Regions from separate parts of the Metasolibacillus sp. FSL H7-0170 genome, predicted to be linked through region 1. Evidence: predicted binding sites of a transcription regulator. Region 1 holds the regulator's gene; each other region holds the start of a gene.

Region 1 (10,299 bases):
CCCGGGGAAGGTTAATCCTGTTATCCCTGAAACCGTCATCCAATGCTGCGCGGAAATAATCGGTATAGAGCGAATTATTCAAGTTACATTTGAGCATGGTGATTTAGATTTAAACGTATTCGAAAACTTTGCAGGGATTCATCTATTAGATGGGATATATATGATGGTCAACTGTGTTCGTAGTTTTACTGAGCTTTGCTTCCAAGGAATAATGGCAAATGAAGATAGATGTAAGGAGCTTGCGAATTCACGTATACCTCAAATTTGCGACTTGAAAGAAAAATTTGGCTATAGTGAAACGATGCGATTGCTGAAAGGGCAAGCAACTATTAAGGAGGATGAAAATAGATGACACAAAAAATTTTCGAGGGTATTCAACAACCGCAATTACAGTGGGCTGAAAAATGGCTTGAGGAAACGAAAAAAAGCTACATCAATGGAAAATGGGTAAGCAGTGAAAAAACAATTGAATCAATTAACCCAGCCAATGGAAGAGTATTAGGGCAATTTTTCTGCGCTAGTAAAGAAGATGTTGATGAGGCCGTAGTAGCAGCAAAAGTAGGCTTGAAAAATGTGACTTGGAAAAATATGAGCAATAAAGAGCGTGGTCGCGTACTGCGTAAAATTGCTGACTTAATTGCAAAGCATCATGCTGAACTTGCTACTTTAGAGGCACTCGATAACGGCAAGCTTTATACAGAGGCATACAGCGATGATGTACAAGAAGCGCATGATTTATTTGAATATTATTCCGGTTGGACAGACAAGTATTACGGGGAAAACAACCCTGTTGATGGCAATTTTTTAAGTATAACGACGCGTGATCCAATTGGCGTTTGTGGGCAAATAGTGCCATTTAATTTCCCATTACAAATGGCTGTACTAAAAATGGCTCCAGCATTGGCAACTGGTAACACAGTTATTTTAAAGCCTGCTGATAAAACATCTTTTTCAGCTATTCGTTTATTTGAAATTATTGATGAATCAGGCTTATTACCAAAGGGTGTTATTAATTTAGTTCTAGGTAATGGAGAAGTAGGGGCTTATATTAGCAAGCATATGGGGATTGATAAGCTGTCGTTTACTGGAAGCACAAAAATTGGAAAGCAATTAGTGCGTGATTCTGCAGATAGCAATTTAAAGCCAGTAACGCTAGAGCTTGGTGGTAAATCGCCAAATATTATTTTTGATGATGTAAAGGATTTAGATGCTGCAATCGACCGTTCGTTTATTGGTTTATTCACACATAAGGCAGAAAAATGCTCATCTCCAACTCGTTTATTCGTTCAAAAATCAATTTACGATATAGTGGTGAAGAAAATCGCTGAGATGGCGGAAAATTACAAATGTGGAGACCCATTTGACCCGGAAAGCGACCAAGGAGCACAAGTATCAAAAGAGCATATGGAATCCATTTTAGCTTACATTAAAAGCGGTAAGGAGCAAGGAGCACGTATCGTTGCAGGTGGTGAGCGCGATGTAACAGGTACAAATGCTAACGGCTATTTTGTAAAACCAACTATTTTTGCTGATGTGACAAATGATATGAAAATTGCGCAGGAAGAAATTTTTGGTCCAGTGCTTTGTGTCATTCCATTCGAAACAGAGGAAGAGGTTATCGAAATGGCTAACGATACAATTTACGGCTTAGCTGCTGGTTTATGGACGGGAGATACGTCACGTGCTCATCGCGTAGCAAATCAATTAGATGCAGGCATGGTCTTTGTGAATCGTTATGGCTGCTACGATTTTGCAAGCCCATTCGGTGGGGTGAAGCAAAGTGGCTGGGGTAGAGAGTACGCCATCCATTCTTTAGCTGCGTTTACAAAACAACGAGCAATTTGGTTTGCTTATTAATCTGATAAAATAAGGGGAATTATTTATGAAAATGAAAGCTGCTGTAATGACAGAAATCAACAAACCACTATCAATTTTAAATGTGGAATTAGCAGAGCCAAGACATAACGAGGTGCTTGTCAAAATTGCTGCTACAGGCGTATGCCACAGTGACTTAAATGCATTAGGCGATAAAACGACGCCAACACCAACAATTTTAGGGCATGAAGGTGCAGGCATTGTTGTAAAAGTAGGCTCAAACGTAACGAATGTTAAAGTGGGCGATAAAGTAGCATTGAGCTGGGTTCCATATTGTGGTACTTGTGAATTTTGCGTGACAGGTAAAGTTCATTTATGTGAATCAGCTTTCGGTCCAATGTTTGATGGTACTTTATTAGACGGTACATCTCGCCTCAGCATTGATGGCGATAGAGTATACCACAATTCATTGCTATCAACATTTGCTGAATATGCGGTTGTTCCTGAAATGTCATGTGTAAAAATTCCAGATGAAATGCCATTAGCACAAGCGTCGTTAATTGGCTGTGGGGTGGCAACAGGTTACGGTGCTGCAGTAAATGCGGCAGGTGTAAAGCCTGGTTCAACAGTAGCTATTTTCGGTATCGGCGGTGTAGGTGTAAACGCAATTCAAGGTGCAGCAATTGCCGGTGCAGCGAAAATCATTGCAATTGATGTTAAGGATGCAAACCTAGAAATCGCGAAGAAATTCGGTGCAACACATACAGTAAACTCTAGAACGGAAGATTTAAAGGAAATTATTAAAGAGATTACAAACGGCGTAGGTGTACATTATGCAATTGATTGCTCAGGTCATACAATTTGTACGGAAAGCGCTTGGGAAATTACACGTAAAGGTGGCACAATCGTTGTTGTTGGTGCATTTAACCCAGAGCAAAAATTAAGCTTACCAGCTGGCGGATTCCACCGTGTTGGGAAGGTTTTAAAAGGGAGCTTCTATGGCGATACACAGCCGTTCCGTGATTTCCCAATGATTGCACAGCTTTATTTAGACGGCAAATTCAAGTTGGATGAGCTCATATTAGAACGTATTAAATTGGAGGATATTAATAAGGCATTCGATTCATTCCATGATGCTTGCTGTATCAACGTAGGTCGTGCAGTAATTGAATTTGAATAACAGTGACTAATGAAACGAAGGAACGGGATACGAGATGAGAATAGAAAAAGATTTCCTAGGTGAAATGAAGCTTAGCTCTGATGTATATTACGGTATTCAAACGATGCGGTCAATAATTAATTTTCCTATTTCAGGAAAAACAATCGAAGGTTATCCTTATTTAATGAAATCATTAGCATACATTAAAAAAGCAGCGGCGCTTTCCAATTTCGAAGTTGGAGAGCTCGCTGCTTCTCTTAAAGATGCGATTATTACTGCGGCGGATGAAATGATTGATGGAAAGTTTAAAAATCAATTTCCAGTAGATATTTATCAAGGTGGCGGGGGTCTTTCAATTAATATGAATGTCAACGAAGTGCTCGCCAATCGCGCTAATGAAATTATAACAGGAAATAAGGGCTATACGCATGTGCATCCAAATGAACATGTCAATATGTCTCAATCTACAAATGATGTGCTACCAAGTGCGATGAAGCTAGCATGCTTTTTTTATATGCAGGATTTAATTAACTGTTTAACGCAGTTTGAGAAAACCCTTCAGCACAAGGAAGATGAATTTCAACTGCTCGTTAAAGTTTCCAGAACGTGTTTACAAGACGCATTGCCGATTACATTTGGTCAGCAATTTAGCGCATACCGTTCATTTATTGCCAGACAAATAAATGAGTTGAAGAGGTTACAGGAAGGTTGCTTACAGCTTGTTATTGGGGCAACAGCAGTAGGTACGGGCTTAGGTGCTTCGACAGACTATGTCGAGGGGATGTATCGAAATTTATATGATGTAACAGGGCTGACAGTGCGAAAAGTAGAAAATTATTTTGATGGTCTACAGCACGCGGACGAGTATGTTAGAATTTCTAGCTGCTTAAAGGGGTTATGTACAGGACTTTCCAAAATGGCAAGTGATTTTAGAATACTCTCTTCGGGACCAATAGCGGGATTAGGTGAAATTGAGCTTCCAGCAGTTCAATCGGGTTCATCTATTATGCCTGGAAAAATCAATCCATGTATTCCTGAAATGATGATGCAAGTTTGCTTTGATATTTATGGCAAAGATCAGGCAATTACATTTGCGGCAGATAGAGGCGAGCTTGAATTGAATATTTGGGAAGCCATTATTATGAAAAATCTGTTTGAGCAATTTTCATTGTTAATAGCAAGCATTCCAGTGTTTCGAGAGAAGTGTGTAGCAGGAGTTCAAGTGAAAAAAGAAATTAATCAGCTTCGCGCGGAAAGCACCTACGCTCTATCGGTCGCAATTTCAAAACAATTTAGTTACGAAATTGCTAATGAAATAGTAGCGGAAGCGCAAAGCAAAAAAACAACGGTAAAACAGATTGTTGTTGAAAAAGGTTTATTAAGTGTGGACGAAGCTGAAAAATTACTCGATCCAATCCATTTAACCTCTTTAAGCAGAAGTCTTCCATCTCTATAGGTGGCAAAATAAATGCAAGCATTAGACCGATTTCAGCGGGTTTTCAAACACTTGCTGATAAAGAGGAACTCAGTCTAAGAACATCGCATCTTGCGATAATGACTGAGTGACCAACATCCGGATGTCACAGATTTTGAAGGGAGGCTTGCATGATGCAAATCAGTTAACCGTTGTCACAGGACGTGACGGTTTCAGGTTAACTTCCACCAAATAGCTTGAAAGAATCTGGACACAATTACGTCAAGGCGTAATTGATTAAACGTGAAATAATAACTTGATAATCGAGTACTATTATATAGTTATACGATAGCAGAAAAATACCATTATAAAAGATTATGAAAGGTCCTGCGTATGAATAATATTTTATTAATTATTATTTTACAACTTATTTATGTGCCTTTATTAACGCTTCGTACAATCTTTTTAGTAAAAAATATTACGGTTTTAGCATCAATTATAGGTATGGTTGAAGTACTGATTTATGTGTTTGGTTTGTCCCTCGTATTCAGTGGAACTCAGAGCGTATTAGCGATGGTTGTTTATGCAGTTGGCTTTGGGCTAGGTATTTTTTTAGGTACGATGATTGAGCGGAAATTAGCAGTAGGCTATGTTTTTGCTGCGATTAATACGCAAAATAAAAACAATGAACTAGTGGAGTTTTTAAGGAATGAAGGTTTTGCAGTTACAATTTACAAGGGCGAAGGACGCGATAGTGAGCGCTATAAATATGAAATTTTAACGAAGCGTAATCGTGAGCACGAACTGTTTCAAATTGTCGAGCGATTTGAGCCAAATGCCTTTATTATGTCATATGAGCCGAAGTCGTTTAAAGGCGGTTTTTTAGTTACACGTATGAAACAAAAGAAAAATAGATGAAGTGTCAAATAACAGGTATTTATAGGCAGGCAATTTTCTGAGATTTCTTATATAAAAAGCATAATTTTGTTGCAAACAACGCTGGAAATCATCAAAATACGGCTTTTTACGAAAATTATACGTCATTTATAAACATTCACAATTTTTCAAAGCGGATGTAAAATAGCACTAATACCCCGCTAGCATGCTTTTACATATGAATGAACCTCATAGGACATCACGAAAATTTCCAATAATATTCCTCGTTTTTCTCCACAATTAATGATGTGAAAATCATGCTAGCTTTTAAAAAATGAATAGTATATTCAAAGTAAAAAACTGAGCTGTCCCAAAAATCCGGTGCTCAGTTTTTGTATTATTGTATTTTACGATATAGACCGACAACCTGCCCTAAAATCGTTACTTGATTTACTAAAATAGGGTCCATTGAAGAGTTTTCAGGCTGTAAACGAAAATGTGTTTTTTCTTTATAAAAACGCTTTACTGTTGCCTCATCATCTTCTGTCATCGCAACGACAATTTCACCATTGTTTGCAGTTGATTTTTGCTTAACAATTACATAGTCTCCATCTAAAATTCCAGCTTCAATCATTGATTCTCCCATAATTTCTAACATAAATAGCTGATCCTCAGAAGTGCCATATGAGTTTGGAAGAGGAAAGTATTCCTCGATATTCTCGATGGCTGAAATAGGAAGTCCTGCCGTTACTTTGCCAATCAAAGGAACATGGATAACACCTTGTTGTTCTATCTCACTATCATTATTGTTGTCTAAAATTTCAATAGCGCGTGGCTTTGTTGGGTCTCGACGAATAAGTCCCTTGCTTTCTAAACGAGCTAAATGGCCATGTACAGTAGAACTAGATGCTAAACCAACCGCTTCACCGATTTCACGAACTGACGGTGGATAACCTTTTGTTTTAACTTCTTCTTTAATAAAAGCTAAAATTGCTTCTTGGCGTTTTGATACTTTTGTCAACTCATTCACCTCTTTTATCTTGTTTTAGTAAACTACTCTCACCATTCATAGATGATGGGAGGGACGCTATATTGGACCTTGTTCAGCATATGTAAAGTTGCTCGCTAAACAAAGATAAGCCTCCGACGATAATCACAGATTTTTAAAACGAGTTTGAAGGCGCTTCAAAAAACTGAATGTAATTACGCCGAGGCGTAATTGATAGAACAAATTTTCTTATTTTCAGTATAACAAAAGAGAAAAATAAATGCAAACATTAGTTCGAAAATAATTGTTGACAAAAACGTTTGTTCGTTTTAATATGAGAACATACATTCCGAACGAACATTCTATTTCAGGAGGCGTTACTATGAATTGGTTGAAAAAAAATAGTTATATTGCAGTTTTTGTAGCATTTACGGTATTTGTCATTTCAGTGTTAGTTATTACTGATGAGGATATTGAACAATATGAAGAAATAATCATTGAACATGGGGATACGCTTTGGTCTTTAGCCGAACAGTACCGAGGTAAAATGTCAACGGAGCAATGGATTGGCTTTGTGAAAAAATCAAATTACCTTTCTGACGAAAAAATAGTGATTGGACAACAGTTGCTAGTGCCAATTGAAAAACGCTCTATTATTGCCAAGCAAATGACAGAGGATAGCCATTCGCGTGAAGTGGCGAATAACAATTAATGGTTACACAAACTGCGGTCATATATGTGAGGGTAAGCACCGAGAAATCAACCCAATATACATCTCTTGCAAGGCAAAAAGAAGAGCTAAAAGCATATGCAAGCAGCTTGCATTTTCATATAGTTGAAATATTTGAGGACCAACAGAGCGGCTTCGATGTGGAAAGAGATGGCTTGTTAGATATGTTAGATTATATGAAGGAAAATAATATGACAACTTTGTTCGTCCAAGATGAAACACGATTAGGACGAGGCAATGCACGCGTAGCAGTGTTACATCTTTTACAAAAGCAGGGTATCTCGGTCATATCTTTAAATGATGCTGGTCCACTAGCATTAAATGAGATGGATACAATGCTTTTAGAAATTTTAGCAATAGTAGAGGAGTATCAGCGCAAGCTGCACAATGCTAAAATACGACGCGGAATGCGACGCGCAGTAAATAACGGATATCGTCCAGAATACAATTTGAAAAACCGTGGCAATCCAGAGGGGCGCGAGCGAATTGACGTGCCTATCGAAGAAATTTTAAAGTTGCGGGCGAAGGGCTTTACCTTTGAAGAAATTGCCACTACATTAAGAGGCTTAGGATTCAATATTAGCAAAGCAACAGTTCACCGCCGCTTTGTAGAATATCAAAAAGAGAGTAGTATGTAAGCAGTCTATTCAAAACGTAAAGTACAAGATAAATCACTTGCGCTTTACGTTTTTTTCTCATACCTTTGTATTATGGAGTTTTAGAAAGGTGAGAAAAATATGTTATCCAAACAAAAATTAGCTCGAATTAATGCACTAGCAAAAAAAGCGAAGGAAGGTACGCTGACAGAGGCGGAAGCGAAAGAACGTACAGCACTTCGTAAAGAATACTTAGACACATTCCGCGCAACGATGCGCGATACGATTGAGCATGTGAAAATAGTAGATCCGGAAGGCAATGATGTAACGCCAGAAAAACTAAAAGATATAAAAAGACAGAAGGGCTTTCTAAACTAAATTTACACAATTTTATACAATGTGACACATTTAGCATTTAGTATGTGGAATTTCAAAGAAAACACCTGCTAACCATTGTTTTCTTTAACATTCTTGACTACACTATAAAGGTAGACTATATAGCACGAGAAAGGATGTCAAAAATGACTCAAACTCCGGATCAACTTGCAATTAATGCAATCCGTACATTGTCAATTGATGCAATTGAAAAAGCAAATTCTGGCCACCCTGGTTTACCAATGGGGGCAGCTCCAATGGCTTATACGCTATGGACAAAGCATTTACGCCATAACCCACAAAATCCAAATTGGTATAACCGTGATCGTTTTGTGTTATCTGCTGGTCATGGCTCTATGCTACTTTATAGCTTATTACATTTAGGAGGCTATGATTTACCAATGGAAGAAATTAAAAACTTCCGTCAATGGGATTCATTAACGCCTGGTCACCCAGAGTACGGTCATACTGCTGGTGTTGAAGCAACAACAGGACCTCTTGGACAAGGTATCGCCATGACTGTCGGTATGGCGATGGCTGAGGCGCATCTTGCGGCTAAATATAATAAAGATGGGCATAAAATTGTAGATCATTACACATATGCTCTATGTGGTGATGGCGATTTAATGGAAGGTGTAGCTGCAGAAGCAATTTCATTAGCAGGTCATCTGCAATTAGAAAAATTAATTGTGCTTTACGACAGTAATGATATTTCACTAGATGGCGAGCTAGGCATGTCATTCTCTGAAAACGTTCAAAAGCGCTTTGAATCATATGGTTGGAACTATTTACGCGTTGATGATGGGAACGATGTAGCGGATTTAAGTGCTAAAATCGAAGAGGCGAAGCAACTAAAAGGCAAGCCAACATTAATCGAAGTGAAAACTGTCATCGGCTATGGTTCACCGAATAAATCAGGTAAATCAGATTCGCATGGTGCACCTCTTGGAGCAGATGAGGTAGTATTAACAAAAACGCATTACGGTTGGGAGCACGAGCCATTCAGCATCCCACAAGAAGTATATGAAACATTTAAAGAAGCAGCAGAACGTCAAGGTGTTGCAGCGGAAAATGCTTGGAACGAACAATTCGAGGCTTACCGAACTGCATATCCAGAGTTAGCTGCGGAATTTGAAAATGCTATGGAAGGCGATTTACCAGCAGACTTTGCAGCGGAAGTACCAGTATATGAAGCAGGTAAGTCTGTCGCAACACGCTCATCTTCAGGTGATGTAATTAACGCTTTAGCGAAAAAATTACCATCATTCTTCGGAGGTAGTGCTGACTTAGCAAGCTCAAATAAAACGACAATTAAAGGCGCAGGCGATTTCTCAGCAGAAAACTATGCAGGTCGCAATATTTGGTTTGGCGTACGCGAGTTTGCAATGGGTGCAGCATTAAATGGTATGGCATTACACGGTGGGTTAAATGTATTCGGTGCGACATTCTTCGTCTTCTCCGACTATGTTCGTCCGGCGGTGCGTCTATCTGCATTAATGGGCTTACCCGTAACATACGTCTTTACACATGATTCAATTGCTGTTGGTGAAGATGGTCCAACACATGAGCCAATTGAACATTTAGCATCATTACGCGCAATGCCAAACTTAAATGTGATTCGTCCAGCAGATGCAAATGAGTCGGCAGAGGCATGGAAGCAAGCAATATTATCACCGAGTACACCAACTGCTTTAGTATTATCACGTCAAAACTTACCAGTGTTAGACACAACAGCGGAGTTAGCAGCTGAAGGTGTAGCTCGTGGTGGTTATGTAATTTCATCAGCAACAAAAGCAACGCCAGATGCAATTTTAATTGCTGCAGGCTCTGAGGTTGCTTTAGCAGTGGATGCGCAAAAAGCTTTACTTGCTGATGGTATTGACGTATCAGTTGTATCAATGCCATCAACATTTGCATTTGATCAACAGGATGCAGCATATAGAGAAACTGTATTACCAAGGGCTGTTACAAAGCGTTTGGCAATTGAAATGGGAGCTACACAAAGCTGGTATAAATATGTTGGCCTAGACGGTGATGTATTAGGTATCGACACATTCGGCGCATCAGCACCTGGTGACCTAGTAATCGAAAAATTCGGCTTCACAGTTGAGAATGTAGTCAATAAAGTAAAAGCACTATAAGCTTTGCATAAAAGAAGGTGTCTGAAAGCATGCGATTGCATTGCTTTTTAGACACCTTCTTTCTATTTTGTTGAGATAATCACTATAAATAGCTACATTTTATAAATTGTTGAGAGTACTAAATTTACAGCTACTTCTTTTCAACTTTAAATTGAGTAAGTAGCTATGGTAAGGATTAGATAGCCACACAAAAAACCCCGAACCA
Region 2 (10,299 bases), 860 kb from region 1:
AATATCACGAAGATCTTGTATAGTATTAATGGATAAATTTCAAGATGAAGAGTTAGAATTAAGATTTGTAAATAAAATTTATACTACTTTTATTAAATAAAGCTACTTCCTATCTCACGAAGTAGCCCTAAAAGCTAAAATATCTTTTGCTGTGCGCGCTATTTCTATAAACTTGTTTGAAGAAATGATTACCCTATCATGAAGGATATCTATTCGGCCTAAACCCATTTTTAACTGAACCTGAAAATAAATGAGATTAGAAGTTTCGTCAATATTCTTCAAAAAGAATCCATAGTACGGATTCTTTTTTTTAAGGTTAATACTTAAAGAAAACTTAACATCTTTAATAGTATAATCATGTAAAATTGTTTCAATAATTGGAGAGATATGGTTATCTAGTATCTTTTGGGATTCTCTATAAGGGACAATTAAATCATTGATACTAAATACTACTTTATTAGTTGAGTTATCCTTGCTAATTTCAATAATCAACCCATTTTCTGTAGTGATTTGCTTTCTGCTTAAATTAAAATTAATATTTTTTTTAATTTTTGAACTCTCATTTACAACTTTATCTATATTACATAATTCAAAATCATTTGACACAAATTCAAATTGAAAATCCCACTGGTTTGAATTATTTATTAAAAAACTTTTTGCTCTATGTGTAAGCATATACAACTTTTCAGAATGATTTATTGTATACTGATATACAAATAAAATCCAGCCAATTATAATAGTACCATTTGCAAAAAAACCATTTTCTAAATAAAACATATTATATAGTAAAACAATTATTGCGATGCCCCAAAGAAGTGGTAAAAAAATATTCTTTTTACTCATTCTATCACCTCGCTTGTTCTCTTTATATTATTATATCTTAATACCCAGAAAGTTCAAGAATAAATAAGAGCATACATTCGCCTTTTTTGTAAAATACCTCAAAAAAGGAACGTTTGTTCTTTATATATTTTACAATTCTAATAATATTTTTAGTAGAATATGACTCAACAAAATATAAAAATAAAAAGAATAATTACAATTTATCGCCATTTCTCAAATCAGCAATGATTTTTTTTGCGTGAATGTCATCTCCTTTACGTATCACAACTTCTTTTAGTGCCTTCCTTATCTCCTCCATATCCATCACTCCATTCTCTATTCATTCAACCCTTTGTCAAGCGTACCATTAGAAATAAATAAATGGAATATGATGTAAAAAATAACTACAAGGTTTCGATAATCTTCTACAAAATTCGCGCATTTACCGCGAAAAACTGCCTACAAATTCGCCCGATGAGGTTAAAATTACTCGCTTCACATTTACGCCTCTTTTACACTTGAAAAGTGCAAAGAACATGTAGTTGCCATTTTCCAACGGCGTAACGACACTAATTTTTAAATAGGTACAGTTTGATCGTATTTGCCGAAAATGAAAAGCTGCTATTTTTTTTAATTGTTCAATGTCCATATTCAATTATCTACAGTATGATGAATTGGAATATCAATTACTCCATGTAAACAAGTCAAATAATATTTAAATTGAAGTGAAATTAGAATCAGAGAAGAAAGCTCCTAGTAATCAGCAACTTCACAAAAGCAAGAAGAATCAAGTTAAAAAAAATGACAAAAGGGACTCACCGTTTTTGGCGAGTCCCTCATTCAATATATTACTTAAATTCTGTGTAATTGTACCCTTCCATCAACTTCAGGACAGATTCCAATGAATACGTGTCATCATAGCCTTTGCTAATTTCAACGAGCTCGGTTAAGTTTACTTTATTATTTTTATCTAAAATTAAATTAGAAAAACCATATACAATAGTGAATTTCCTATTTAATTTGCCTTCTGCTCCTCCAGCAAATTCTTTAATGGAATATACACCTACAAGATTTCCATTACTATCACCCAAATTAGATTGCCAAGAGAAGCCCTCGTCTATTTTCTTTTCAAATTGTCTATAGAACATTCCTTCTAAATTTATTTCATATACACGTCCCCAAGAATACTGCTCAGAAGAATTTTTGTACTTCCTTTTGATTCCTTCAGAGAGCATTCTATTAATATCTTCAAAATTTGCGATTTCATCCGCACTCTGAGCATAATTAATTAGCCCTGTTACATCTACACCAAAAGAACCGTCACCTTCCAAAATAAAATCTGAGTCATTTAATTGCTCTATTGATTCAGGAGTTAGACTAACTTTAGCTTGCTCGCCATTTTTTAATTCACCGTCATTCTCTACAATAAAACTCAAAAATGAAAGTTCACTCTCAAACGTTTTATCTATATTTGAAACTACGCCTTTACCATTCGCCCCTTTAAAAGTAACAATAACATTCTTTTCTAAATCAGCAGCTGATATTTTAGTACCTTCTGGCAAACCTATAACTTCAAATACCTTTTCTGATTTTTCTTTCAAATGTTTTGTCATTTCTGGATCGACTGTTACAGTTACAGTAATTTTATCTCCATTGGACAAATTCTCTTTTTTATCTAAGTTAATTTCAAATGATTTGGATAAATCATTAACCTCAGCTATAGTTTCAGAAGAAAGGTCTTCTCTATTTACATTATTTACATCAATATCAAAAATATTTTTTACAATCGCTTCTTCATCAATTGTATATGACACTGTTCCTCTAGTATCTATACCATAATAATTTAACTCTATGTAATCGGTTAAATCCTCTTTGCTAGAACATGCTGATAAAATAAATAACAAGCTAATAAGACCTATAAAGCCAGCCCATGCTTTCATGTTAAAAAAATTCTTTCTTCTCAATTTGACACTTCCTTATGCATTATGATAGTACTAATTATATTTAAAATAATTCCAAATTTCAATATATGATTATCCAAAATTGGATAATGATATGATAAACAAGAATATTAATACATGTACAAGAATATTTGTAACATAAAGAAATTTACCTCTTCAGTAGTTAATGAAATTGAGTCGGAGTTAGAGGCAGAGAAAAAGCCCAGCAATCATTAGCCTTACAAGAGCAAAAAAAGTCAAATTAAAAATGCGAAAATGACAAAAAGGACTCACCGTTTTTGGCGAGTCCCCTTTTTCTCAAAATTTAATCAGAAGTCGTGATAATATCAATAAATTTCTTCGTTTTCTCTATACCCAAATGTGTTCCACCGAAATTTACACATCTGAAAAAGCTTATTTACTTATAAAACAAAGATATGTGTAAAGAAGATTTATTGCAGGAAAATCATTGTCTATTTGTTTCAATGTAATTAATCTCTGTGCAGCATGTGTTGTAAGATTCAAATATTTCACAGTACTATTATATCGTCCTTCATTTATTAATTGTTCGTAAATAGCTTTAATACCTGCTCTTTCTCTACTGCTAGGTATGTTATTTATAAATTTTTCTTTGATATTTTCTTCTCTATTTATTAAAGTATAATTTGCATGTAATTTTTCATGTAAATGTTCTCCTAACCTTTCAACAATATCATTTACTACTAATTCAACAAATGTTCTCAAGGCAGAAATAAAAACCGTTTCATATCTTCCTGATTTATATAAACTATTTAATTCATCTTTAAACTTAATAATATCTTCTTTAACATTTTGTTCAATTTTCATTAAAGGGTGGATTACTGGCTCTATTTCATTGACAAATTTGGTTTGCTTTGATGGAGGGAATTTACTTTCTCCAATATACTCCGCATTTATTATTTTCCCACTTATTTTATCTTTGATTTTTAATTTGAACTTAATGGAACAAGGTTTATTGAAAGTCACTTGTTGTTTTTTCATATCAAGACTTCTACAATCTTCAGGTAAGACGGAGAATTCGATTGGGGCTATTTTTTTCCCATTTTCACAATCCCGAAAAACGAATAACTCATCAAAAGAATATTCTCTTCCAACTATAAATTCTTGTATTACTTGTTTGATAGTAGGATCTGGCCTGTCTTCAACAGTTATAAATATTTCATCTCCATTTGAGTAAATAACTTGCCATTCACTAACTTGATTAGTTAATATTTCAGGCTTATCTTCCCCATTTTGTTTAATAGACACAATTTCATGTCCATTATTATACAAATCTATAGGGCCACCAACGAAAATTTGGCGACTATATATCTTCGGTCTGCTATTTTCTTCAGCAGTTAAAACCTCTCTTAACTTTATTTGTACTTTACTAGAAAAGAAGTCTAAAAAATTTTGAAATAATTTTCTGTTTGTAGATTCAGTCATTTGTGTTCTATCAGCATTAAAAGATATGATACCTGGTGATCTTAAAATTAATTCAATTTTTCCTGTTTGTTGTCTAAAAACATATGAAGTTTGTTTAGCTACATTAATATTTGGATTATACATTGTATAATTATCAAATAAGCTGTTATTTATATAGATAAGTGGAATTATCCTATTTTCTTGCGTATCATGGAATAATTTTGATACTACATTATTTTTATCCAACCCTCTTAAATTGTAAATATTTATATTCAAACTCAGTGATAATTCATCATTATCAAGTAATTGATTATATTTTCCATCTACATAGATTTTATATTCATTATTATTTCTAATCAACTTTATATAATACTTTTTTGTATTATTGGAAAAATCATACATTTTTTCCGAATCAAACTTTGCTACTGCCCATTTCGCTTCTTCTAATTTGGGATTTGAAAAATTATTTTTAAAATTATTTCCCCATGATTTATTAATTATTATTTCAAAATCTGGGTCTTCAATTACATGGCACAACTTCAAATATTCAGATATATCATCAAGTCTTTCTTTAAATAATTGAAAAGTTTCATCATGTAAATCAGAAATACAAATTTCAGTTCCTTTCAGGTTTGGGTCTTCGTAAGGAATTGAATCTATAGGTATATCTAAATGAAATAAATTTTTTTGACTTGATATCTTTTTCATATCTAACTTAAAACATGATTGAATTCCATTTTTGTATGTAGAAACATTTATTTTATTGCCAAATTTAAATGCTGAAAAAAAACCAAGACCTTTTTCTCCCGAGATTAATCGACCATCTATTTCTTGGCCAAATACTTTGTTACTATCACTTACTGTAAGAAGTGTTTCTATCTCTGCATTATTCATTCCTTTTCCATCATCAGTAATCACGATTTCTTTTGGTGATACATTAATAATAATACTATTAGCCCTTGCTTCATAAGCATTTTTTATTAACTCAATAATTGCAAATTTTGTTCCAGGGATATTGTGAGATATCTCTTCTATAATTTTTCCTGATACCGATAATTTAGCCATATCTACTATTACTCCTTTCTAAATATAAGTATTGTTTCTTTATTCATCGAATTTACTGAGCCTTTGTTTTTTACATTCGATACCTTTAAGGGCATCTTTTTAGATAAAATATTTCTTGTGAAAATTTTTTCTTCTTTTAATCCCAATTGTATAAATATTTCTTTTGTAATTTCATCTAACGGTTGAACAATATCATCTACTCTCCTATTTCCAACAGTAAAGAGCATGTATCCTCCAGTTGCCAAGACTCTCACCAATTGTTCTATAACCCTATAATAATCTGAAACAAATTTAATAACTTTGCCTTGTTTACTTTCACTTAAACGATTCACATATTTTATCGCAGATGTAATATTTGGAAATTCAATATCACTAGATTGACCTCCTAAACTTACACGATCAATTTTCGAATAATTCGATAATAATGAATCATCACATTGTAAATCTTTTAGTTCAATCCATTTTAAAAATAATATTGACGCTTGCCCATATGTTACTGTAGTTGAATTGTCACCATACGGGGGGGATGTACATATAATATCGATAGAATTATCCTCTAAATCTCTTAATATTTGTGCAGAGTCTCCAGAGAAGATCTTAATATTTGGCGTATCATCTGTTATTAACAACTTTTGATTTTTTATCATCACTTTTATAAAAGATTCAATGCAGTTATTTTTAATAGCTACTATGTCTTCTTCGGATTTTATATGCAATTTAAAAGTACTTGTTCGATCGTTACTATGTGTATAAATAACTTCTGAGAGACATACCCAAAGGAATTTTCTGATCCATTTATCTTCTTCATCTACAATAATTTTTCTAATTTTACTTAAAGAATCTTTTATATCCTGCCTAAACCATTTATCAATATTCGGGAATTGATGTAATTCATATACCAAATTTGGTGATAATAATTTCTTAATAACTCGTTCGCTCATGTCCATCAAATTATTTTCTTGATACTTATGCATTTTTACTTCTCCCAGTAAAACTGCGTATGGGTTAATGTCTATCCCAAAGACTTGTAAATTTAGATTATAACCTTCAATCAGACTTGTGCCCGAACCCATAAAAGGATCTAGCAAAGTTCGGAAATTTTTATTATTGTGTACTAATAAAGATAACAGCTCATATTGCATTGGAGCCACCATAGTTGCAGGATACTTCCCGAGCTTGTGTATCCCTTCTTTTTTTACACCGTCAAAATCCCAAAAAGCCTCATCGTATTGATTTAGTAATTCTGCGATTTTCATCATTATTCTCCTTTCATCAAAATTAAGCCTCACAAATCATTAGTCCGATTATTCAGAATAGAACATTAGACCTATTATTTTTAATAATAACATGTATTTGTTTATTAAGCTGTAATTTATGTTAAAAATAACAATATATTTATTTTGTTATAATTTAGATTCTTCTACCATCGTTTAAAACAAAATTAGCTTCGAATTTAATTCCCAATACTTGTGCAATTTGATTTAATTCTTTCTCATTAAAGTTATCTCGCTTTAATTTCTTTGAAAGATTAGGTTGGGACGTTCCCATTTTTTCAGCTAGCTCAGAAAGTGTCATATCTTTTTCTACAATAAGCATTTTAATTTTCTTTGCCATCCCCATAATGCCACCCCTCTCCTTTTCATTATAATATATGAATTCATAACTTAAAATATATATTTAATAACCAAAAAGTTATAAATAGTTCAACTTTTAATTTCAGTTATATATTATCATTAATAAGTTGTAAAGAATGATATAAAGATATTTTTATAAAACTCCAAAAACATTATCACATTGAAATTAGTAAGATAATTACATTTAGTGTCCTTACCAAACTCTTATTCTGTTTACTCAAGAACAAATTTTAAATTTGCAAATCTACATAATGTTACTCTATCAAAAACAAGTTCTTTATAGACAATATTTAATAAAATTCAGTTTAACTAAAAATACGTGTATTTACGGATATTGGGTATAAATCTTTTAATTGAAAAGAATTTCATTTTTTATTTTAATCCTGTAAATTGACTAACTTGCTAATATCACCACTAATTACCACTACTAAAAAAGAACATTCGTACGTATAATAAAGACAAACAAACGTTCTCTATAAGTTAGGAGTGCTGCTAAATGGACTACAATTCAATGCCCCACCGCCCAATTATTTGCATAGATATGAAATCGTTTTATGCTAGCTGTATGGCCATGCTGCATGGACTTGATATTATGACCATGCCCATTGCAGTCGTAGCCAATTTCAATCAGCCTGGTAGCGTTGTCCTGGCTGCCTCTCCGATGATGAAGGAAAGGTTTCATATTAAAACTGGCAATAGACGTTATGAAATACCTAATCACCCTGAAATTCGACTTTTCGAACCAAAAATGAGTTTTTTCATTGAAATGTCCATGATGATTACAAAACTGATCGCCAATTATGTACCACTGGATTGTATTCATGTATACAGTGTTGATGAGAGCTTTGTTGATTTAACGGGTACTGAGAAATTATGGGGTGCGCCAGAAGAAACAGCAAAAGAAATTCAAAGGGCTATTATGGATCAATTTTCTATTCCAAGTGCTGTAGGTATGGGGCCAAATATGCTCATTTCGAAATTAGCGCTGGATTTAGAGTCTAAAAAAACAGGTTTCGCCAAATGGAGTTATGAGGATATTCCAACAAAGCTATGGCCATTAAAGCCTTTGTCGAAAATGTGGGGCATTGGAAAGCAGATAGAAATTCGATTAAATGCGATGGGTATACACACAGTAGGTGGATTAGCAAACGCTGATTTAAAAGAATTAGAGAAAGAATTTGGCATCATCGGCAACCAACTTTACCACCATGCCTGGGGAATCGATTTATCGACAATTGGTGAGCCAATATTAAGCAAAGGACAAATTAGTTTTGGTCAGGGACAAATGCTGATGCGAGATTACCCTACCCGCAAGGAAATTTCAGTTGTACTGTTGGAAATGTGCGAGGATGTCATGCGCCGTACAAGAAATGCCGGATTTGTCGGTCGAACAATTAGCTTAGGTGTATCTTATAGCAAACAAGCAATGACAAAGGGCTTCTACCGTTCAAAAACCATTTCAACTCCTACCAATGAAACGATGGTACTGTATAGAACGTGCCTTGAACTACTTGATGAGCATTTTGCTGGTGAACCAGCTCGCCAGTTATCCGTACGAATTACAAACTTAGAGCGGGAACGTAGTATTCAACTCGATTTATTTGATGAACATAAATTAAAACGCCAACTATTAGGTCCTACAATGGATGCAATTCGCGCGAAATATGGCGCTACTTCCATTATGAGAGCTGCTTCATTTACTCCCTCTGGCACAGCTATTAAACGGAATAGCTTGCTTGGCGGTCATTTAGCATAGGAGTGATTTTTTTGATACGTGATCGAGGAAATATAAAGTGGACATCGATGATGTTACCCGAGCACCTAGCGTTCATTAAACAATTAAAGCAAGAAGAAAAACAGCAGCCTAAAGAGCTTGCTGAATGGGAATTAGAAGAATTACAGCAAACAATAGACCAGGCTTATGCACTTCAGGTAAATGTTGAATTGCTTCTATGGAATAATGAGCAATTTGAACAGCCTATCGGCACTATAAAAAGCATTAACACAAAAATTTTGATTCTTGAAACATCAACTAGTGTAAAAAAGATACCACTCCAAAACATCCAGTCTGCTCGATTAGTAGATGATTTTTATGATTAACTTTGAACAGCGTAATCTTTTGCATAAGCTTTTATTACTAGACCTTGCCATTAAATCTTTACAGCATGACCATAAACATGTAGAGCAATGTAAAATGAAATCCGTTTTCTTACCTACAATAGATGCACTATTAAAACAATTAAGCAAGGAATATTTTCAACTTAAATATCAATTAGCGCGACAAAATATTAAATTTATTTCATGGCAATCCATTAATGAGCACTTCGTTGATGTACAAATCGCTACCGCTGGCAATGATCAAGTTTTGCAATATGCAAATCAAGCTTTAAAAGCACAAGTTGAACAACTAATTATACAGCACTTAGAGCAATAAAATGGACAGGTACTCAATGCGAAGTACCTGTTTTTCATTTAAAATGAGCTACTGTAAAGAAATAATAAAGTTCTTTAATTTAAAAAGCTAAAACAAGCATAACCCCGTTCTAAAAATTATAACAATAAAATCGTTTAAAAATCTAAATCATCTTCAACAATCGCCCACTGTTGAAAAATAAAGTATGAGGAAGGGCCTTATTAACAGATTCGAAGTATGATAATTCTCTTTCAACTATCACTCGTTCGTAAAAAATCGTTTAAATATGCTAAATTCTCCTGTAAAAAAGCTTGATGCTTTTCGATACCTCTTCTTTTACACCAACCAATTGAATTAAAAGCATCGGTAAAGCGATAAAACGGTAAAACCTCTTGTAAGTCAATAAGTGGACGAATGGACTCATAGCCCTTTTGATACGCTTCCCTTGTCCCTGGATATTTCATGAAAATATCACGATTAATTTTTGTAAAGTCCATTTCGACTGCGCCAATTCGGACACTTTCAAAATCAATAATACCAACTACTTGGTTTTCGTGAACTAAGATATTACCTGGGCGAAAATCCATATGTATAAAACTAGGTCCGTCAGGAGATGGAAGTAGGTTTAGTTGATGTTCAAAATGCTTCAATGATTGTTCGTATAAACGAGGATCAATCACTTCTTTAACATCTTCTGCAAAGGAATAAAACAGTCGCTTAATAAACGCAGTCCATTGACCATATACGTTGGAAACGGAACTTTTGAAATCTTGCTCATTTGGAATAATTGCATGTAGCATTGCGTGGTGTACTCCGATATCATAAGCTAAAGCTGTATCGACCTTCTCTGTAATCGGCGCACCGTTGATTGCGGATAATAATAAAGCACCAGTGACCTCCTCATTACCTTCCCAATAGTCTAACATTTCTGGTACAGGTAGCTCATTGCGTAAACGTTTAAGTACAGTATACTCAAGTTCAA
Region 3 (10,299 bases), 520 kb from region 1:
ACACCATCGCAAATGTTCCGCAAGCCAGCTACTGCACGCCTTATGAAACGCTCTTTAGTTTCTTACTTGCCCATTACCGTAAATCCAGTATTTTGTTGATGTTAAGGCAGCTAACCCCATTGGACCACGCGCATGTAGCTTTTGTGTGGAAATGCCTACTTCAGCACCGTAACCAAATTCAAAACCATCTGTAAAGCGAGTAGAAGCATTATGGTAAACAGCAGCAGCATCCACCATTGTTAAAAATAAATCCGCATGCTGTTGGGTCGTCGTAATAATCGCTTCTGAATGCCTCGTACTATATTTCTGAATATGCCGGATAGCCTCTTGCACAGAATCAACGGTTTTCACACTTAATGCGAGACTTAAAAATTCCTCAGCAAAATGCGCCTCATCAGCGAGAATGGCACTTCCTACGAATTGACAAATCGTTTCATCCCCATAGATTGAAATTTCTAATGATTGTAGAAAATTAAATAGCTCCTTACCGTATTTGATTAAAAAACTACGATGAATGACTAAGCTTTCCACAGTATTGCAGACGGAAGGACGCTGCGTTTTCGCATTTTTAATAATATTACATACCATATCGAACGGGGCACTATCATCAATATAAATATGGCAGTTGCCTGCACCTGTCTCTAGCACAGGTACGCTTGCTTCACGCACAACAGTATCGATTAAACCTTTGCCACCGCGCGGAATAAGAACGTCTAAAAACTCACTTAAATGAAAGAGTTCTTTTGCTGTTTCTCGGCTTGTGTCTTCAACTAAGAGCACAGCATCTAATGGGAAATTTGCATGATGCAATGCTTTATGAATAGATGCAATAAGTGCGATATTTGAATTTTGAGCAGAGGAGCTACCTCTTAATATAGCAGCATTACTTGTTTTTAATGCTAGTGTTGCTGCATCAACAGTAACATTTGGACGTGCCTCATAAATCATACCAATAACACCAAGTGGCACACGTCTTTTAACAATATGCAATCCATTTTCTTTTTGAATATTTTCAAGTTCCTCGCCAATTGGGTCGGGTAACTCAATTAATAATTGAATCGCCTCGCTCATTGCTTGGATACGTCCTTCATTCAGCATAATGCGGTCGAGTGTTGCAGCAGATAGTCCATTTTTTGCTCCAAGCTGTAAATCCAACTGATTTGCTTCTACAATTGTCGCTGTATCCATTTGCAACTGCTCTGCAATACAGGCAAGGGCCTTATTTTTTTCAGCAGTTGTTTTCATATTCATGATGATGCTTGCACTTTTTGCTCGTTGTCCCTTTTCCCTTACTTCGTTAGCCATCTATTTAAACCTCCTTCATTTGAACCCAATAATCACGATGAATTACTTCTGTTGCTTGTTTGAATAATTCAGTCGTGCGCTTTCCCATTGCTTGCTCGAGCTCCTCCTTGGAATATTTTATTTCACCACGTCCGATACAATGATGCTGGTAAAACACTTCAACGACATCACCTCGTTTAAAATGACCTTCCAATGCGTAAACACCTGCTGGTAATAAGCTTTTGCCTCCAGTCGTCAAAGCTTTGACAGCCCCTTCATCAATGAATATTTTTCCTGTAACTGTAGATAATCGAAGCCATTGTCTACGGCTTGATAAAGTGGAGGGTTCCTCGCTAGAAATATACGTACCATCCCCATTGCCAGCTAAAACTTCCAGTAATTTTTTTGCTCCTGTTCCTTTTCCGATAAAAACATTAATGCCTGCTTCAAGAGCACAGCGCGCAGCTAATAGCTTTGACTCCATCCCCCCTGTGCCGACTTTGGAGCTGCTGCCCGATGTGTTAGCAAGTAGCTCATCCGATATAACAGTTAAAAAATCTAAGCGTTTGGCATTAGGATTTTTTGTGGGATTCACTGTATATAGCCCATTGATATCCGTCAAAATAATTAGTTGGTCTGCATGAACAAGCCCTGCTACTAATGCAGAGAGCATATCATTGTCTCCAAATGTCAGCTCGGCAACAGATATTGTATCGTTCTCATTAATAATCGGAATTACAGAGCGTTCTAGTAGCTCAGAAAATGTGGCAGAGGCATTTTTGTAACGTTCTTTTTCGCTAAAATCTGTACGAGTCAGCAAGACCTGTGCTGAAATAATATTGTATTTGATAAATGCCTCATTGTAGAGCTGAATTAGTAGGCTTTGTCCAACAGCCGCCGCTGCCTGTCTGCCTTTCATCGTGACGGGACGTGTTGGATAGCCGAGCTTGCGGAAACCAGCAGCGACAGCGCCAGATGAAACGAGTAACACCTCGTGCCCTGAAAGCTTCAACTGTACGAGAGCTTCGATATGGTCATTAAATTTTTCAAAATCAATTTCTCCTTTATTATTTGTTAAAGAGCTACTGCCAATTTTTACGACAATCCGTTTTCGTTCCATATTTCTCCTCCCAGTAGATGCAATGAAAAAAAGCCCATTTCCTCCTAATTGATATAGGACGAAAGGGACTTCCGTGGTACCACCTAAATTGAATGCATACAATGCATTCCACTTATCTCATAACGCTGAGTGAGCGCTTAGTTTGGCTAAGGGCAAGTTGAAGGAGGTTGGGCGGCTTGTACTATGCGAATTTTTCAGCCAAAGCATTCGCTCTCTGTTATAGTCAGTGACCGCTTACTAGTCTTCAATAAGCTAAATATATTTTACATAGCATGCACGATGAAGTGTATTTTGTCAATTATAATTTCGAATATTCCGATAATAAAAATGGCGAAAAATACTATTATTAAACGCTAAAATGCATAAATATAATGTTTTGTGTATAAAAAATTTGATTTTCTCCTTATTTTATAATAAAAATATGCTATTTTTGTTTTTGATAGATTGATTCCGAATGACTATATTTAAGCCACCTAGGAATAAGCAGCTTGTGCACAATGCAAAAGGAATCTTCAATGAACTTTGAACAATGCTACGAACAGTATAAACCGTTAATTCAAAAGGCGTTATATCGTTGCCGCGTTTATGGCAATTTTGATGAATATCGACATATAGCGATGATTGCTTTATGGGAGGCGACGCAAACATATGACGAAAATAAAGGAACCTTCGAAACATATGCCTATTTTATGATGCGCTATCAAATTATTGCTGAGATGCGCAAGCAAAACAATCATCGAAATCGCAACATGCTAGTTGGTGATGAAGCTTTGCAAGTTTTTATAGATGATGGACGAAATGCCATTGTGATTGAAACACCAGCACTCGCAATATTGTGGGAAGAGTTAACGACAGATGAGCGCTATATTTTGACTAGCTATTATGTCCTGCAAAATAGTGACAAAGAAATTGCGCAAGCTTTGCAACTCAAAGTGGAAACGTTGAAAAAAAGAAGACAGCGCCTATTAAAGCGCTTGAACAAACAGCTTACTGAGTGCGGTAACATGCTGTTGTAAAAAAGATAAAATCTCTTTCATCTAAATTCAAAATAATACCACTAAACTCAATATTTCTTACTTTGCCAAACAAGCTAGCACCCTTTGACTTAATAAAACAAAAACGAAAAGGGCTGTCCAAAAAGCCGTGCATAGCCGGCGTTTTGGACAGTAGCAATGATGTTTCGCAAAATGTTGATTCCTATAAACATAGAACACCTCTTTTAAAAATGGAATGAACATTTGCTTTAGCAGCGTACTCCTTCAGTAAAAGGGAAGCGATGAAAACATTGATTTCAATGCGGTGTCAAAACAAAATAGACTTTTCGCACAACTCCTTTCTGAATTTACAAATTTTCATATAAATGCTGAATAAAATGTGTGCGCTCTTCGGGGGATTGCTGAAAATTATTAATGAGCAATGCTCCAAGCGTAAAATCGTCATCATTGATTAAAAACTGCATATTCACAGGCTGTTCTTGCTCGTTAATTGTACATTGACCTTTAAATTCTACAACAGCCTGCTCACGCTGAGTTTTAAAATAGACCCATTTGCTTTCATCACAATAATGATTAAACACATCCTCGATTGTTGTTGTATTCGTTTCACTTAATGATATTTGCTTTATTTCATCTATGTATTGATTATCTGTAATATCATCCTTTGGTCCATAAAAATAAATGAAAATACCGATAATACAAAGCGGCACTAGCCAAAAAATCGTACGTTTTCCAAACCCCATAAGTCCCCTCCTCATTTACACTAGTAGCATTATAGCATTTGATGATACAGTTGGAACAGTGAAATTGTATACTAAAAGAAAATATAGAGAGAGGAAGACACCAATGAATCAACTAAAAATTATAAAGTTAAATGAGCAAAATTTACAAACTGAAGGTTGCTATTGCTTGCGAAGTGATAAGTGAGCTGCAGGTTATCAGCATAAAAATGAATGGTTACAGCAGCAATTTCAGCAAGGCTTGCGATATATTAAAGCAATAGAAGGGGAAAAGCAGGCAGGCTTTATCTGATTTACAAACATATGTACGTTTAATATACTAGTTATATAGAAAGGGGCGATGTATAAAGTGAGAGCGCTGCTCATTGCCGAAAAGCCATCGCTAATGCGAGATATTGAAAAAGTTTATAAGCGCATGCAATTGCCATATACAATTGACTTTGCTTCATTTATAGGACATGTTGTGGAGCTAAAGGAGCCACACGAATATAAAAAGGAATGGAAAAAATGGGATTTAGCAGTGCTACCGATGATGCCGGAGCGCTATGAATTTCGTGTAAAAAAAACTGCCTATAAAGTGTATAGGGAGCTAGAGCAAAAGCTAAAAACAGGGCACTATGATTTTATTATAAATGCGTGTGATGCGGGGATGGAAGGGGAAAACATCTTTTATTCCTTTTATAAAAAAGTGGGCTGCAGGCTACCCGTAAAGCGCTTTTGGACATCACAAACAACGGATAATGCAATACATAAAGCATTGACCCATTTGCTAGATGAAAATGATTACCTCATTCGCAATCTGCGCAATGCTGCCATGTATCGCATGATATTTGACTGGCTAATTGGCTTAAACTTAACGCGTGTTGCTACGGTAAAAGGTGGGCGTACGATTAAAGTTGGTCGTGTAATGACGCCAACCCTCGCCATTGTAGTCAAACGTGAGCTTGAAATAAAACAATTCCAGCCAGAGCCATATGCGCAAATTGAATTACAGCTACCAGAAATGACGGCGCTATGGTTTGACCCAGTCCAAAACACAAATAAAATACAATCTGGCGAAGTGAAGGCCATTGCTGCACGTATTACAGAAACAGCGATTGTCAAAGAGCTGAAAACTGAGCGCAAAGCATTGCCTGCCCCACCATTGCATTCATTGCTGGAACTGCAAAAGGAAGCGAATAAATTTTATGGCTTTACATCTGCAAACACATTAAAAATTGCTCAAAGCTTGTATGAAAAAAAGTTAATTACTTATCCACGTACCGAATCTAAGCATTTACCGACAGCATTTGCTGAAAATATTACAGCACATATTAAAGCGCTTTGTTCATTAGAAGAATACCAAGCTATTGCAGGGGAAATTATGCGTAATCACTCGAATATAGCTCGTGTCACCTCCTCTAAACGCTACGTAGATGATAAAAAATTAACGGACCATCATGCTATTACAGTAACGGATGTAGCTGTAGGGCGCAAAAAGCTAACTGAGGCGGAATGGAAAGTGTACCATCTTATTTGTAAACGTCTTTTAGCTATCTTTTTACCAGCCTATCAATTCGATAAAACGACTATTATTTTACAATCTGGTGGGGAGCTTTTTAAGCAAACAGGTAATCGTATTGTAGAAAAAGGCTACACAGTATTATATGAAACATTTCGTAGAAAGGGGGAACTTCCTCTCCCTTTATTAAAGGTAGACGATATATTACCAATTAAGGAGTTAAATATTTTATCTAAAATGACTGAACCGCCATCACGTTACACAGATAGTACATTGCTTGATGCGATGTTCCATGCAGGGCGCTTTATAGAGGATGCAGAACTGCAAAAAATTTTAAAGGACGCAGAAGGTATTGGTACATCGGCAACACGTGCAGAAATTATAGAAAAATTGATAACGATTGGTATGCTAGAACGACAAGGGAAATCATTAGCTGCTACTAATTTTGGAATCGATGTTATTGCTAGCTTAGGCAATCATGATGTCGTTTCTCCAATTTTAACAGCAATTTGGAGCAAAAAGCTAAAGGACATTGTCGATGGTCAATTAAATGCATCTGCATTTTATAAGGAAATGCTTGCCTTTGTAGAAGAAACAACAGCGCGTATGAAAGCGTTGGAAATGCAAGTGGCTGAAAAGGAGATTGTCGTTGTCGGGAGCTGCCCATTATGTCGTAATGCAGTAGTAGAAGGGTTCCGAGCATATACATGTCAAAACAAAGCATGTAAATTTGCTATTAGCAAAGTATTAATGAAAGGTAAAGTAACAGCAATTGATGCGAAGAAGTTACTTTCTGGCAAAGAAACTCGTGAAATCCGCTTTACATGGAAAAGCGGTAAAAAAGGTAAAGCTCGCCTGAAGTTACAAGGGGAGAAGTTGGAGTTTGTTTTTTAGGATTTACCATAGTAATCAGGGCTATCGGAAAAGATAATTTCTTTTCTGATAGCCCTTCATGCTATATTCAAAATTTCCTACAAGTATATTTTATGATAGTTACAATTAAAAAGACTGTCACTTTCCAGTAGCTGAATAAGCTGGGACTTTTAAGTTGTTGATAAGCAATCATTTCATATGCGAAAAAGAGAGGATGCCATACTATTTTTCCTAAATTCCTAGTTAAAATTAGATATAGCAATTTTATCTTTAGAAACTTTAGTAATCTGGTAAGATTTCTATTGTTTTTTAGGGAATATGCGTATACAATAATGCTCTGTAAAGTAATTTGTGAATACTTGTCTGAATTGTTTTTCAACTAGGAAATTCGCACTTTTTCGCATGAAAAACCATATAATAAGTGCAAATGTTTTGAAAAATGTTCATCTTTTATAAAAAAACGTCAAACTTATTACAAATTGTCTTGACGTATTTGTAATAAGTTTGTACACTGTGTAAAATCAAATGTTTTTTGGGGAAGTACAATAATATTATAAGGTAAGGATTTGGTAAAATGATTGTATGTAAATTTGGTGGAACTTCTGTTGCGAATGCGCAGCAAATTAAAAAAGTTGCGAATATTGTAAAAGCTAATCCAGCAAGAAAAATTATTGCAGTATCTGCTCCAGGAAAGCGCACGAATGATGATATTAAAGTAACGGATTTATTAATTGAACTTGCAAACAGTGCATTGCAAGGTGGAGATACTGAGTTAAAATTAAACATAGTAATTGAACGTTATGCTGATATTGCAGCAGAGCTAGGATTAGATGATACGATTATCCAAATCATCACAGATGACTTGCGCGAACGTCTGGAAGCAGACAAGTCACAACAGGCATTATTTATGGATAACATAAAGGCCAGTGGTGAGGATAATAATGCAAAGCTTATCGCAGCTTATTTTAATTCAATCGGAATGCCCGCCAAGTACGTGAGTCCAAAAGGGGGCTTAGTTGTGAACGATTTACCAGAGCGAACTTTTGCTTTGCCTGAAACATATGAGAATCTAAGCAAGCTTGCGAATGTCGAGGAAATCATTGTGTTCCCGGGCTTCTTTGGTTATACAAAGACGGGCGTGCTGCGTACGTTTGACCGCGGTGGCTCAGATATAACAGGTTCGATTCTAGCCTCCGCAGTTAATGCAGAACTTTATGAAAACTTTACTGACGTTGACTGCGTCTTTTCAGCAAATCCGAAAGTGGTGAATTGTCCAGTGGAAATCAAGGAAATCACATATCGTGAAATGCGTGAACTTTCCTATGCGGGGTTCTCAGTATTTCATGATGAAGCGTTAATGCCTGTATATAAACAAGGGATTCCAGTAAATATTAAAAACACAAATAATCCTGCTGCATCTGGTACACGTATTGTACCAAAGCGCCCGGCAACAGGTAGCCCTGTTACAGGTATTGCGACGGATAGCGGATTTTCTATTTTATATGTATCGAAATATTTAATGAATCGTGAAGTAGGCTTCGGTAGACGTTTACTGCAAATTATCGAGGAAGAAAATATTTCATATGAGCATACACCATCTGGACTAGATGATATTTCAGTTATTATGCGTTCCCATCAATTGAACGATGAGATTGAGGCGCGTATTATGAAGCGGGTGAAAGAGGAATTACAAGCGGAGGACGTGCATTTCCGTCATGATTTCTCAATGGTTGTAATCGTAGGTGAAGGTATGCGAAATAACACGGGCTTAGCAGCGCGCGCAGCGACGGCTATTTCAAATACAGGCGCTAATATTGAAATGATTAATCAAGGTTCTTCAGAAGTAAGTCTTGTATTTGGCGTACTAAGCCAATATGAGAATCAAATTTTAAAGGCGCTTTATGAGGAGTTTTTTGCTCATACAACTGTGTAAAAGTAAAGCTACTGTAATTATTAGAGAAAATCTAATTTTACAGTAGCTTTTTATTGAGCGAAACCAATTAATTGTTATGATATATTAATTGTACAACGCCAGATGAAAATGTTCTTGTGTTAACAAGCTTTAAATTTATTTTTTCTGTAACATTTGTGAATAATGGCTTACCTTCCCCTAAAACAACAGGATGAATGGATAATCGAAATTCATCTATAAGCCCTAAATCAATGAATGTTGTAATGAGACTTGCTCCACCATAGAGCCAAATATTTTTGCCAGTTTTCTTTTTTAATGCCTGCATTTCCTCGGCAATATTTTCTTGAATAAAAACAGCTTTGCTATGGTCTTGTTGTTTCGTTTTTGAAAAAACGTATTTTTCTTTACTATGAACAAGTGCCCAAAATTGCTTCTCTTCATCATCATTTGTATCAGGCGTATAGTGTCCCCACAAATCATAGCTTTTTCTACCATACAAAATTGTGTCGATATTGCTTAAAAAGTGTAAGAACTCCATATCGGAATCCATAATACACCAATCTATTTCTCCATTTTTTCCTTCAATGAAGCCATCTAATGTGATTGCTAAATCTAAAATAATTTTTCTTTCATTGTTTTGCATGACCTTTCTCCTTTCGTTTTGCAGTGAAGGGTTTGATTTTACCATTGTGAAGCGAAAGAAACAATTTAGTAAACTGAGCTTTCCTGCATACAATTTGTCGGTTTTTGCGTAAAATAGAACACGGGGGTGGGTGAATGGAGCGCATTTTACGCGTAATTCGACTTGTTTTTCGCAATATTTATACGTACCGAGTAGATTATATTCGGGTCTTTTTAGGGATTCGGCTATTTCAATTACTCATTGCATTGCCGTCGATTTCACTGCTGTTGACTGCAACATTGCATCTTTTAAATATAGATAGTATTACAGAGGAAAACATTATCCAGCTATTTGCTCATCCATTATTTTTATTAGTCATAGTATTAATGATTTTAATTGTTTTATTGTTTATTTATTATGAAATGGGTTTGCTTATTTTGCTTGCCTACCATCAGCAAAGAGGAATACCGTATACATTACGGCAGCTATGGCGTCGATTAAACAAAAAGGTTGTTTATTTTATTAGCTTTGAAACAGGCTTACTATTTCTATATGTGGTACTCGTCATGCCACTCATTTCTTCTATACTACCATCTACGATTACACAAAGTTTAAGTATCCCAGATTTTATCGTGGATGAATTAATGACATCTTCACAGGGGCGGCTTTTATATATAGTTGGAATCGCATTATTATTTTTAATTAGTTTGCGCTTTATTTTGACGATGCCGTATTTTACAGTATATCAATGGACAACAATTTTACAGGCTGTAAAATTAAGCTGGCAATTTTCGCAACGCAGATTGGTTGAACTTGTCGGCATGCTCGGGTTGATACTTATAATGCATTTAAGCTTAACTGTTATTTTATTAGGGTTAACCTTTGTGCCTTTATTTGTTATTGAGCGATTAATCCCAGACCTGGCACTTGTCACAGCCGCCTTTACATTAACTTTTGCACAGGGCTTACTATTGCTTTTATTTACTTTATTACAAGCGCTTTTTTCACAGCTCGTTGTTGTCGTTGGCTTTCGTCTAACACGTGATAAACCAGTGGCGCTGCATAACGAATCATTTCGTGAAACGATTATGCATTGGACGATTGTTTGTACTATTTTTGTTTATTTTTTAATGAGTGGTGTGCAAGTAATTAATTTAGAAAAAACACTCTACGAGCCAGAGACGAAGGTTATTGCGCATCGGGGCTTTATGGAGCAGGGTGTGGAAAATACAATGAGTTCCCTTATTGCATC

The links. Region 1 encodes LexA, which represses DNA repair genes until DNA is damaged. Its sites were predicted from a motif close to CGAACATATGTTCG; they were not measured.
Region 2: the regulator LexA is predicted to act here: its motif matches at 7,364-7,377, upstream of MHH70_RS01675 (UV damage repair protein UvrX).
Region 3: the regulator LexA is predicted to act here: its motif matches at 4,436-4,449, upstream of MHH70_RS03260 (type IA DNA topoisomerase).

The regions. Positions count from the first base shown of each region.
Region 1 covers NZ_CP151964.1:1,219,171-1,229,469, reverse strand. Annotated here, with positions in the region: gene MHH70_RS05900 (lyase family protein) at 1-352, shown strand, start outside; gene MHH70_RS05895 (aldehyde dehydrogenase family protein) at 349-1,857, shown strand; gene MHH70_RS05890 (Zn-dependent alcohol dehydrogenase) at 1,883-2,995, shown strand; gene MHH70_RS05885 (aspartate ammonia-lyase) at 3,030-4,430, shown strand; gene MHH70_RS05880 (DUF2179 domain-containing protein) at 4,782-5,306, shown strand; gene lexA (transcriptional repressor LexA) at 5,662-6,285, opposite strand; gene MHH70_RS05870 (LysM peptidoglycan-binding domain-containing protein) at 6,635-6,964, shown strand; gene MHH70_RS05865 (recombinase family protein) at 6,964-7,620, shown strand; gene MHH70_RS05860 (DUF896 domain-containing protein) at 7,720-7,956, shown strand; gene tkt (transketolase) at 8,100-10,094, shown strand.
Region 2 covers NZ_CP151964.1:360,831-371,129, reverse strand. Annotated here, with positions in the region: gene MHH70_RS01705 (hypothetical protein) at 1-100, shown strand, start outside; gene MHH70_RS01700 (hypothetical protein) at 115-843, opposite strand; gene MHH70_RS01695 (hypothetical protein) at 1,671-2,786, opposite strand; gene MHH70_RS01690 (ATP-binding protein) at 3,177-5,270, opposite strand; gene MHH70_RS01685 (modification methylase) at 5,279-6,526, opposite strand; gene MHH70_RS01680 (helix-turn-helix transcriptional regulator) at 6,681-6,884, opposite strand; gene MHH70_RS01675 (UV damage repair protein UvrX) at 7,401-8,660, shown strand; gene MHH70_RS01670 (YolD-like family protein) at 8,672-9,004, shown strand; gene MHH70_RS01665 (aconitate hydratase) at 8,997-9,338, shown strand; gene MHH70_RS01660 (aminoglycoside phosphotransferase family protein) at 9,569-10,299, opposite strand, start outside.
Region 3 covers NZ_CP151964.1:698,328-708,626, reverse strand. Annotated here, with positions in the region: gene MHH70_RS03280 (glutamate-5-semialdehyde dehydrogenase) at 55-1,305, opposite strand; gene proB (glutamate 5-kinase) at 1,310-2,404, opposite strand; gene MHH70_RS03270 (sigma-70 family RNA polymerase sigma factor) at 2,920-3,420, shown strand; gene MHH70_RS03265 (hypothetical protein) at 3,747-4,142, opposite strand; gene MHH70_RS03260 (type IA DNA topoisomerase) at 4,480-6,534, shown strand; gene MHH70_RS03255 (aspartate kinase) at 7,088-8,446, shown strand; gene MHH70_RS03250 (dihydrofolate reductase family protein) at 8,514-9,068, opposite strand; gene MHH70_RS03245 (glycerophosphoryl diester phosphodiesterase membrane domain-containing protein) at 9,203-10,299, shown strand, end outside.